Regions from separate parts of the Chromobacterium sp. ATCC 53434 genome, predicted to be linked through region 2. Evidence: predicted binding sites of a transcription regulator. Region 2 holds the regulator's gene; each other region holds the start of a gene.
The links. The regulator FliA, encoded in region 2, starts transcription of late flagellar genes. The targets are predictions, from matches to a motif close to GCTAAAGNTNNNNNNNNNNCNGCCGATAAT.

Region 1 (3,271 bases), 1.7 Mb from region 2:
CTGAACGCCGGTGGCGCTCTGCGACAGGCCGGCCAGCGTCGATCCGGCGGTATCGGAATCGCTTCCGCCGCCAGTGATGGTGAACTGGTTGTCGGTGCCCGATTCGCTGGAGGCGAGCACCAGCTTGTACTGGCTGCCGTTCTGGACCACGGACGCGTTCAGACCGACGCCGGCGCTGTTGATCTTGTCGTTGATCGTCTGCAGCGTCACTTGGTCGCCCGGCTTGTCGCGCAGTTTGACAGTCTGCGTCTTGCCGTTGATCTGGAAGGTCAACTGGTCGGGCGCGCCGCTGATCACAGCCTTCGGATCGGTGATGTTCTGGCCGCCGACCTGGTCGAACACCAGCTGCCGGTTGGTGGCGAGGTTGCCGACCGAAACCTGGAAGGTGCCCGAATTACCGCCGCTGCTGGTCGAGACGCCGGCCATCGACGTATCGCTGACCGAAGCCTTGAACACCTGCAAGAAGCGCCCGGACGCCAGCGAGGTCATCGCCGTCTGCAAGGCCGACAACGACGAACTGAGCTTGCCGACCGTACTGAGCTGCGTGTTGTACTGGTCGGAGCGCTTCATGCTGGCGCTGAGCGGTTGTCTTTCAATCATCATCAGCTGGCTGACGATGCCCTGTACATCCAATGCACCCACGGAACTGGTAATGGCTGTCATGTTATCCCCATGTTTCTAGCCGCATCGGGACAATCAGATCAGGCTTTGTCCTTCAGCAGGAGTCCCTTGAAGTCGCCGATCGCCTTCGCGATGCGTAACGCCTCCTCGGACGGAATCTGGCGGATCACCTTGTTGTTGTCCTTGTCGACGACCTTGACCACGGTGGACCCGGTGTCCTTGTCGACGGAAAACTGCAAGGAGCTGTTGTTCAGTTCCTCCGCCATACTGTTGAGCTGGTTGACCGAGTCCTGCAACTGCTTGGGATCGGTTTGCTGCTTTTGCTGCGCATCGGCAGATGACTGTTGCTGCTGGCTCTGCCCAGCCGCGGCGACAGCCTGGCTCGAATCGGCCAATACCGGCTGATTCGGGTCATTAGAAGGCGCTTGCGCCAATTCAACCAGCTGCTGACGAGGCACAGGAGCGGCTGCAGCGGTTGTTGCTGGCGACAAAATGGAAGGGATTTGCATGATCACGCTCCTAATGGCTACAGCTCCGGCTGCCCAACCGGAGCTGCAGACTGGCTATACCATCAGTTTACACCTATTGCAGCAGCGTCAAGGCTGCTTGAGGCAGAGTATTGGCCTGTTTCAGAATCGACGCGCCGGCCTGTTGCAGAATCTGGTTCTTAGTCAGGTTAGCCGTTTCCGAAGCAAAGTCCACATCCACGATCCGGCTATTGGCCGCAGTCAGGTTTTGCACGTAGTTTTGCAGGTTGGCGACTACGGCGTCAAACCGGTTCTGCACCGAACCCCAGGTCGAACGCACCGTGGAGATTTCCGCGATGTCGGCATCGAGCGACGACAGGATGGCCGAGGCGCCGGACTGGGAGGTGATGTTGATCGTACCGGTCGCGGTCAGCGCCGAGTTGTAGCTACACAGCGTGCCGGCGGAGGTCATGTCCACCGACGAAATCGAAACCTGGTTGCTGCTGGCGCCGGACGAACCGACCTGGAAAGTCAGCACCGCGCTACCCGACAACAGCTGGGTGCCGTTGAACTGGGTGGTCTGCACGATACGCGAGATTTCCTGGGTCAGCTGGTCCACTTCGTTCTGCAGCTGCGAACGGTTAGTGTTGCTGACGGAGGCGTTGGCGGACTGCACCGCGATTTCACGGATACGCTGCAGGTTGTTCGCGATCTGACCCAGCGCGCCTTCAGCGGTCTGCCCGACGGAGATACCGTCGTTGGCGTTACTGATCGCCTGGTTGTTACCGCGGATGGCCGAGGTCAGGGTCTGCGAAATGGCCAGACCGGCAGCATCGTCCTTGGCGCTGTTCACGCGCAGGCCGGAAGACAGACGGGCCAGCGATTGGGACAGCGACATCTGCGAATTGTTCAGGTTCAGCTGCGCTTGCAGCGACGAAATATTGGTATTGACGGTAATGGCCATGATGACTCTCCTGATACTCAGTGTGGGCAAAGAGGCTTGCTTACACTGCATATCGGCCGGCACATTCCGAACTTTACGGCGAAAACGTGAATTTTCACATTTTCTTTCGCCACTCCTTGCGCGCTACGCCTCAGCCCATCGTCGTCTCCATCGTCAAAACCGTTGCTCCGCCTGGCCCGGCGCCGCCGTCTACGGCGGCGGCCGGGCCGCTTGCCAGAATTATTGCAGCAGGGTCAGCGCCGACTGCGGCAGCGAGTTCGCCTGCTTCAGGATCGAGCTGCCGGCCTGTTGCAGAATCTGGTTCTTGGTCAGGTTGGCGGTTTCCGACGCGAAGTCGACATCCATGATGCGGCTGTTGGCGGCGGTCAGGTTGGAGGTGTAGTTCTGCAAGTTCGACACCACCGCGTCGAAGCGGTTCTGCACCGCGCCGAAGGTCGAGCGCACATTGGAGATCTGCGAGATGTCGGCGTCCAGCGAGGACAGGATGCCGGAGGCGCCGCCCTGGGTGGTGACGTCGATGGTCTTGGTCGCGGTCAGCGCCGAGTTGTACGACTTCAGCGTGCTGCCGGAAGTCAGGTCGGTGGAGGACACCGAAACCTGGTTGTCGGTGGAGCCGGACGAACCGACCTGGAAAGTCAGCGTCGCGCCGCCGGACAGCAGCTTGGTGCCGTTGAACTCGGTGGTCTGGACGATACGCGAGATTTCCTGGGTCAGCTGGTCGACTTCGTTCTGCAGCTGCGAGCGGTTGTTGTTGCTGACCGAGCCGTTCGACGCCTGCACCGCGATTTCGCGGATGCGCTGCAGGTTGTTGGCGATCTGGCCCAGCGCGCCTTCGGCCGTCTGACCGACGGAGATGCCGTCGTTGGCGTTCTTGATCGCCTGGTTGTTGCCGCGGATGGCCGAAGTCAGGGTCTGGGAAATCGCCAGGCCGGCGGCGTCGTCCTTGGCGCTGTTGACGCGCAGGCCGGAGGACAGGCGTTGCAGCGATTGGCTCAGCGAGTTGCTGGAGCCGTTCAGGTTGATCTGGGCCTGCAACGAGGCCAGGTTGGTATTGACGGTGATTGCCATTTCATTCCCCTTATCGGCCCAGAGGACCATCGAAAGTTCTTGCCTGTTGACAGCAAGATCGGCCGCGGCCGGGGAATACTTATGAAAATGGCACTATTACCAAAAATCCGCGCCAAATCAGCGCGAATTGAACGAAAACGGCCCCCGAAGG
Region 2 (3,271 bases):
GATCGGATCGCGCACGAGGCGGCCCAGCTGCTGGCCCAGCCGGCCGAGCTGTCCAGCCTGCCGGCCGATTTGCAGCAGCAGATCGAGGACATGCCGGACTCCGCCGGCGTCTACGCCTTGTTCGGCGTCGACGGCGGCGCGCTCTATGTCGGCCGCGCGCCCAATCTGTACCGCAAGGCGCTGGCCCACTTCGCCGAGCGCAAGCCGGGACAGAAGAGCCACGAGGCGCGGATAGACGAGGCGGTGGCGCGGCTGGAATGGCGCGAGAGCCTTGGCGAGTTCGGCGCCCATCTGCTGGAGCTGCAGTGGCTGCGCCGCCTGCAACCGCTGCACAATCCGCGCGCGCGCATGATGGGCGAGGTGTGCACGCTGCAATTGTCGCCGGGCGACGACGGCTTCGTGCGGCCGCTGTCGGTGGCGGCGCAGACCATAGACTTCAGCCGCACCGCCGATCTGTACGGCCTGTTCCGCCACGCGCGCGAGGCGCGCAAGGCCCTGGCCCAGATCGCGCTGGCCCAGGGCCTGTGTCAGGCGGTGCTCGGCGTCGAGCAGGTCACCAGCCGCAAGGGCGCGCCGTGCGCCGCCTACCGCATCGGCCGCTGCCGCGGCGCCTGCGTCGGCGACGAGGGCGCCGACAGCCACAACCGCCGTCTGCAAACGGCGCTGCAGCGGCTCAGGGTCAAGCCGTGGCCGTTCGAGGGCGCGGTGGCGGTGGCGGAGCGTGACGAGGTGTGCGGCGACGTGGTCGAGCACCTGTTCGACCGCTGGTGCTATCTGGGTAGCCGCCGCAACGGCGGCGAGCTGGAGGGCGAGCCGGCCTTCGATCTCGACTACTACAAGCTGCTGGAGAGCGAGTTGCGCAAGCCGGGCAGGGCGTTGCGGCCATTGTGAGCGCTTTTGGCGGCCAGCATGAAAAAAGGCAAGCGATGCTTGCCTTTTTTCAAGTCCGGCGGTGATCGGCGCGGGGCCTACTCATGCATCGCCAGGAAGCCGCGCAGGCGGCTCTCGATGATGCGCGGGTTCTCTCCGCTGGCGATGGCGACGATGCCCTCGACGACCAGCTCCTTCATCGCCAGCTCCGACGCCACCAGGTGCTTAAGCTTGTTGGCCATAGGCAGGAAAAACAGGTTGGCCGAGCCGACGCCGTAAATGGTGGCGACGAAGGCCACCGCGATGCCGCCGCCCAGCTTGGACGGGTCGGACAGGTTCTCCATCACGTGGATCAGGCCCAGCACCGCGCCCAGGATGCCCATCGTCGGCGCATAGCCGCCGGCCGACTCCCAGATCCGCGCCGCCTGCTTGCGGGCGTGCTCGAACATGCTGATTTCCACATCCATCACCGCGCGCAGCGTGTCCGGCTCGGTGCCGTCGACCAGCATCTGCAGCCCCTTCTTGGTGAACGGGTCGCGCTGCATCGCGATCATGCCTTCCAGCGCCAGCAGGCCGCCCTTGCGCGAGGTCTGGCTCCAGTTGATCACTTCGCGGATCATCTTCTCGTGGTCGAAGTTGGGCGGGCGGAAAATCCAGCGCAGCATGCGCAGGCCGGCCATGAACTGCTTCGGCGTGCTTTGCAGCATCACGGCGCTGGTGGTGCCGCCGATGACGATCATGAAGGCGGTCAGCTGCAGCAGCGAACCGATATTGCCCCCCTCGATGGCCTGGCCGGCGACGATGGCGGTCACGCCGAGCACGATGGCGATTAAACTGATCTTGTCCACAATGTTTCCGTTATCGATCTGGTCTGAAGCCCGCCGTCATCCGGGACGGGCGTTTGATTACAGCCAGTCCTTCAGTTTCGCGCGCAGCCGGGCGATGGCCTGGCTGTGCAGCTGGCAGACGCGGGATTCGGTGACGCCGAGCACCGCGCCGATTTCCTTCAGATTCAGTTCCTGTTCGTAATACAGCGCCATCACCAGCTGGTCGCGTTCCGGCAGGAACTTGATCGCGCTGATCAGCTGCTGGCGGAAATCATCGTCGGCCAGCGAGGCCAGCGGATCGGGCGAATCGTCGTCGGCGATGTTGGCCACCGGATTGTGGCTGTTTTCGTCGTCGCTGCCGAAATCCTCGAAGTGCAGCAGCGTGGTGCCCTTGCAATCGCCGAGCATGTCCTGGTACTGCTCCAGCTCCAGGTTCAGCTCGGCGGCGATTTCCGATTCCAGCGGCGAGCGGCCCAGCCGCTGCTCCAGCCGGCAGATCGCTTCCTCGATCTGGCGCGAGTTGCGGCGCGCCTGGCGCGGCAGCCAGTCCTCGCGCCGCAGTTCGTCCAGCATCGCGCCGCGTATGCGCTGGCTGGCGAAGGTTTCGAATTGCACGCCCTGCGCCGGGTCGAACTGGCGCGCGGCCTCGATCAGGCCGATCATGCCGACCTGTATCAGGTCGCCCAGCTCCACCGAGGCCGGCAGCCGGGCGATCATGATGCTGGCCAGCTTGCGCACCAGCGGCGTGTGGGCCTCCACGTCTATCTCGACGCTGGGGGCCGTGTTGGCGTAGCCCGATCGGCGGAACGACGGCAAGGTCATAACGGTTTGGCTCCATCTGCCTCGGCCCAGTCGCGCGAGGCGGCAATCAGCAAATCCATGTATCCGGTACTGTCGCGCGCGGTTTCCGGCGCGTCCCAGTGCAACAGCACCGCGGCCAGCTGCGAGAACGCCGCCGCCGCCTCGCTGTCCGGAAAGGCTTCCATCAGCGGCCGGTGCAGCGTCTGGCTGCGGCGCACCGTGCTGTCCTGCGGCACGAAGCCCACCCAGCGCAGCGACACCGTCAGAAACTCCCCCACCACCGCCGACAGCCGGGTGAACAGCTCGCGCGCCTCGTCTAGATGGCGCGCGCGGTTGATCAGCACATTGAAGCGCTGCCGGCCGTACAGGCTGGAGAGGCGCTTGATATTAGCGTAGGCCGTGGTCAGCGAGTCGGCTGCCGGTGTTAATACCAAGATCAGATTGTCGGCCACGCTGGCCGGTATCGGATCGCGCGCCGGATCGGGCGCGTCGATCAGCAGCGCCGAGGCGTCGCGCTCCAGCGCGCCGAATTCGCTGCCCAGCCGCAGCCACAGCTGTGTGGAGAATAAGGCACGTTGCTCCGGTTGCGCATAGAGATTGATCAACTGCACGCCCTGTCTCGAAGCGATCAGCATGTCGTCCAGGCCGCCGGCGCCTATCATCTGGCCTTCCAGCGTCGCCGTCGACGGCACGCCCAGCCGCCGGGTCTGCACCTGGCCCAGACAGCAGTCCACCAGCAAGGGCCGCAGCCCGGCGTAGGCCAGGCCCAGCGC
Region 3 (3,271 bases), 1.0 Mb from region 2:
CGCAGGCGGTGCTGTGGCCGGGAGCGAACGATGCCGCTGACTGACGTGGCGCAGGCGCTGGCCATCGTGCTGGTCTGGGGCGTGAATTTCGTGGTGATCAAATGGGGCGTGGCCGGCGTGCCGCCGCTGTTGCTGGGCGCCTTGCGCTTCGCGCTGGTGGCGCTGCCGGCGGTGTTCATCGTCAGGCGGCCGGCGCTGCCGTGGCGCTACCTGGCCTGGTACGGGCTGACGGTCGGGGTCGGGCAGTTCGGCTGCTTGTTCTCGGCGATCAAGCTGGGCATGCCTGCCGGCCTCGCCTCGGTGGTGCTGCAGTCCCAGGCCTTCTTCACCTTGCTGCTGGCGCGGCTGGTGCTGGGCGAGCCCTGGCGGCGCAGCCAGCTGGCGGGACTGGTGTTGGCGCTGGGCGGGCTGGCGCTGATCGGCATCGGCAACGGCGGCGACATGACGGCGCTGGGCTTTGGCCTGACCATCGCCGCGGCCACCAGCTGGGCGGCGTCCAATATCGTCGTGCGCGCGATAGGCAAGGCCGGCTTCAAGGTGGAGCCGCTGGGACTGGTGGTGTGGTCCAGCCTGATTCCGCCGCTGCCTTTCCTGCTGCTGTCGTGGTGGCTGGAGGGCGGCGAGCGGATCGTCGGCGCCCTGCGCGGCTTCGACTCGCAGTCGCTGTTCGCCGTCGCCTATCTGGCCTTCGCGGCCACGATGCTCGGCTACGGTCTGTGGAGCAGGCTGCTGGCGCGCCACGCCGCGGCCAAGGTGGCGCCGTTTTCGCTGCTGGTGCCGGTGGTGGGACTGCTGGCTTCGCACTGGCTGCTGAACGAGAGTCTGACGCCGGCGCAGCTGGCCGGCAGCGGCCTGCTGATGGCCGGCCTGGTGGTCACGGTGTTCGGCGGCCGGCTGCTGGCGGCGGTCGCGGATGGCGGGGCCCGCCGTGCGTGACATCTATTTCGTCCTGCCGCCCGGCTTGCTGTTGCTGGACCTGGCCGGTCCGGCCGACGCTTTTCGTCTGGCCGGGGAGCAGGGCGCCGGCTTCCGGTTGCATTACGTCGGCGCGTCGGCCGAGGTGGACACCTCGCTGGGCTTGCCGCTGGGCCGTGTGGGACCGTTGCCGGACGCGTTGCCGGACGGCTCGCTGGTGGTGGTGCCCGGCTCGACGCCGTCGGCCGAGGCCCATGCCCGGCCGGAGGCGCGGCGCATCGTCGCCTGGCTGGCGGCGCGCCGCTCGCAGCCCGGCGTGAGCTGGGTCGGCATTTGCTCGGGCAGCCTGCTGCTGGCCGAGGCCGGCTTGTTCGACGGCCGGAATTGCACCAGCCACCACAGCCTGCTGGAGCGCCTGCGCGCGCTGGCGCCGGCGGCCAGGGTGCTGGAAAACCGCGTCTTCGTCGACGACGGGCCGTGCAGCAGCAGCGCCGGGATCACCGCCGGCGTCGACCTGGCGCTGCACCTGATCGGCGCGCTGGCCGATCCCGGCGTCGCCCGCGCGGTGGCGCGCGAGATGGTGGTGTATTTCCGCCGCTCGTCGCAGGACCCGGAGCTGTCGCCGTGGCTGGCCTGGCGCAACCATCTGCATCCGGCGCTGCACCGCGCCCAGGACCTGATTTGCGCCGATCCGGTGCGCGACTGGCCGCTGGAGGAGCTGGCCGGCAAGGTGCATGTCAGCGCGCGCCATCTGTCGCGGCTGTTCCGCGATCACGCCGGCGTCTCGGCGCACGACTACCATCGCGCGCTGCGGCTGGCGCTGGCCCGTCAATGGCGCGCCGGCGGCCTGGGCAAGGAGAAGGCGGCGCTGGCGGCCGGGTTTTCCTCGGCGCGCCAGATGGACCGCGCCGCCGTCTTGCATGACTGACGGGCAGTTCGATGCCGGGCTTTTCTCAAGTTTCATCGCGACAGGCCGATGTTCGGGTTGACGAGCCCGCTGAATGGTTCATACCATTCGATCAATATCTATCGGTAATCGCCATGAAAACAGCCCGCTGCCTGCCCCGTCTTCTCCCCCTGGTCCTGATGGCCGCCCTGTCGGCCTGCACCACCGCGGCGCCGCCGAGGCCGGCGATGACTCCGATGGCGCCGATGCCGGCGAAGGACGCGGGCATGACGCCGTCCGGCGTCGGCTATGTCGGCTCCGGCGAGGACGGCAGCGTCGGCGAGGGCCAGGAGGTCAGGGTGGTGGTCAAGGAAGTCAGTCCGTTCCAGCCCATCATCGTCCGCGTCACCGGGACCGGCGCCGCGCCGTACACCAACAGCCTGACGCCGTCGCAGCGCAAGCTGCTGGCGATGCGGGCGGCGCGGCTTGACGCCTTTCGCGCGATCGCCGAACAGGTGCAGGGCATGAAGCTGGTCGGCAACAGCTCGGTGTCGAACATGATCGCCAACAACGATAGTTTCCGCACCTATGTGGACGCCTATCTGCGCGGCGTCACCATCGTCTCCACCAGCATGAAGCCGGACGGCACCAGCGAGGCGGTGGCGGAGATCACGCTGGATCAGGAGTTCTACCGCCAGTTCCGCAACACGCTGGACAAGACCGGCAGCGTGATGCAGGCCTCCAAGGATGTGGGCACCTCCGGCGCGCTGTGTCCGGAGGGCAATTGCGGCGCCACCCGCGTGGTGCCGTCGACCGCGCCGGTCATGACGCCGGCGGCCGCGCCGTCGTCGCGCTACAGCAGCAATTTCTACGTGAACCAGTAAATGGGGCGTTTCTCCGCGATTGCCGCCGCGCTTGCGGCGGCATTGGTTTTCAGCGGCCCGGCCGGCGCCGAAGTCCTGAACGCCGAGGGCGTGGCGCCGCTGGACAACGGCGTGGTGGCGGCGCGGGACATGGCGATACGCGATGCCTTGAAGTTGCTGGCGATCCGCAAGGGCGCCCGGATCGAGTCGGCGCAGGTGCTGGAAAACGGCGGTGCCGGCGAATCCGGCACGCTGACCGCCTCCGGTCCGGTGCAAGGCACGGTCAAGGTGCTGAAGGAGTACCGGCAGGGCAGTCTCTACCATGTGCAGATCTCGGTCGATACCGGCAATCCGGCCGCCGAGCCGGCCCGCAGCCGCGATCCGGCCTGCGCGATGCCGCCGGGGCGCTCGCTGAGGCGCAGGCTGGTCACCACCTATTTCAACGTCGATCGCCCGGCCGAGGCGTCCGATCTGAGCAGTCTGGCGACCGGCTTGCCGACCGAGCTGTCGCGCCGGCTGTCGCGCAATCCGATGCTGCTGGTGCGGGACGCCGACACCATCTCGGTGCTGGCCGACAGCCGCGTCTCCGAGCCGTCGGCCGGCCGCG

Region 1: CXB49_RS01965 (flagellin) is a predicted target of FliA. The motif match lies at 2,101-2,130, and genes of this name have one in related genera.
Region 3: CXB49_RS12855 (LPP20 family lipoprotein) is a predicted target of FliA. The motif match lies at 1,867-1,896, and genes of this name have one in related genera.

What each region holds. Positions count from the first base shown of each region.
Region 1 is NZ_CP025429.1:461,365-464,635, reverse strand. It holds gene fliD (flagellar filament capping protein FliD) at 1-642, opposite strand, end outside; gene CXB49_RS01970 (flagellar protein FlaG) at 702-1,130, opposite strand; gene CXB49_RS01965 (flagellin) at 1,204-2,052, opposite strand; gene CXB49_RS01960 (flagellin) at 2,272-3,120, opposite strand.
Region 2 is NZ_CP025429.1:3,886,184-3,889,454, reverse strand. It holds gene CXB49_RS17095 (exonuclease domain-containing protein) at 1-891, shown strand, start outside; gene CXB49_RS17090 (flagellar motor protein) at 969-1,718, opposite strand; gene CXB49_RS17085 (RNA polymerase sigma factor FliA) at 1,776-2,519, opposite strand; gene CXB49_RS17080 (flagellar synthesis regulator FleN) at 2,516-3,271, opposite strand, start outside.
Region 3 is NZ_CP025429.1:2,852,285-2,855,555, reverse strand. It holds gene CXB49_RS12870 (DUF1737 domain-containing protein) at 1-44, shown strand, start outside; gene CXB49_RS12865 (EamA family transporter) at 31-936, shown strand; gene CXB49_RS12860 (GlxA family transcriptional regulator) at 929-1,843, shown strand; gene CXB49_RS12855 (LPP20 family lipoprotein) at 1,957-2,685, shown strand; gene CXB49_RS12850 (flagellar assembly protein T N-terminal domain-containing protein) at 2,686-3,271, shown strand, end outside.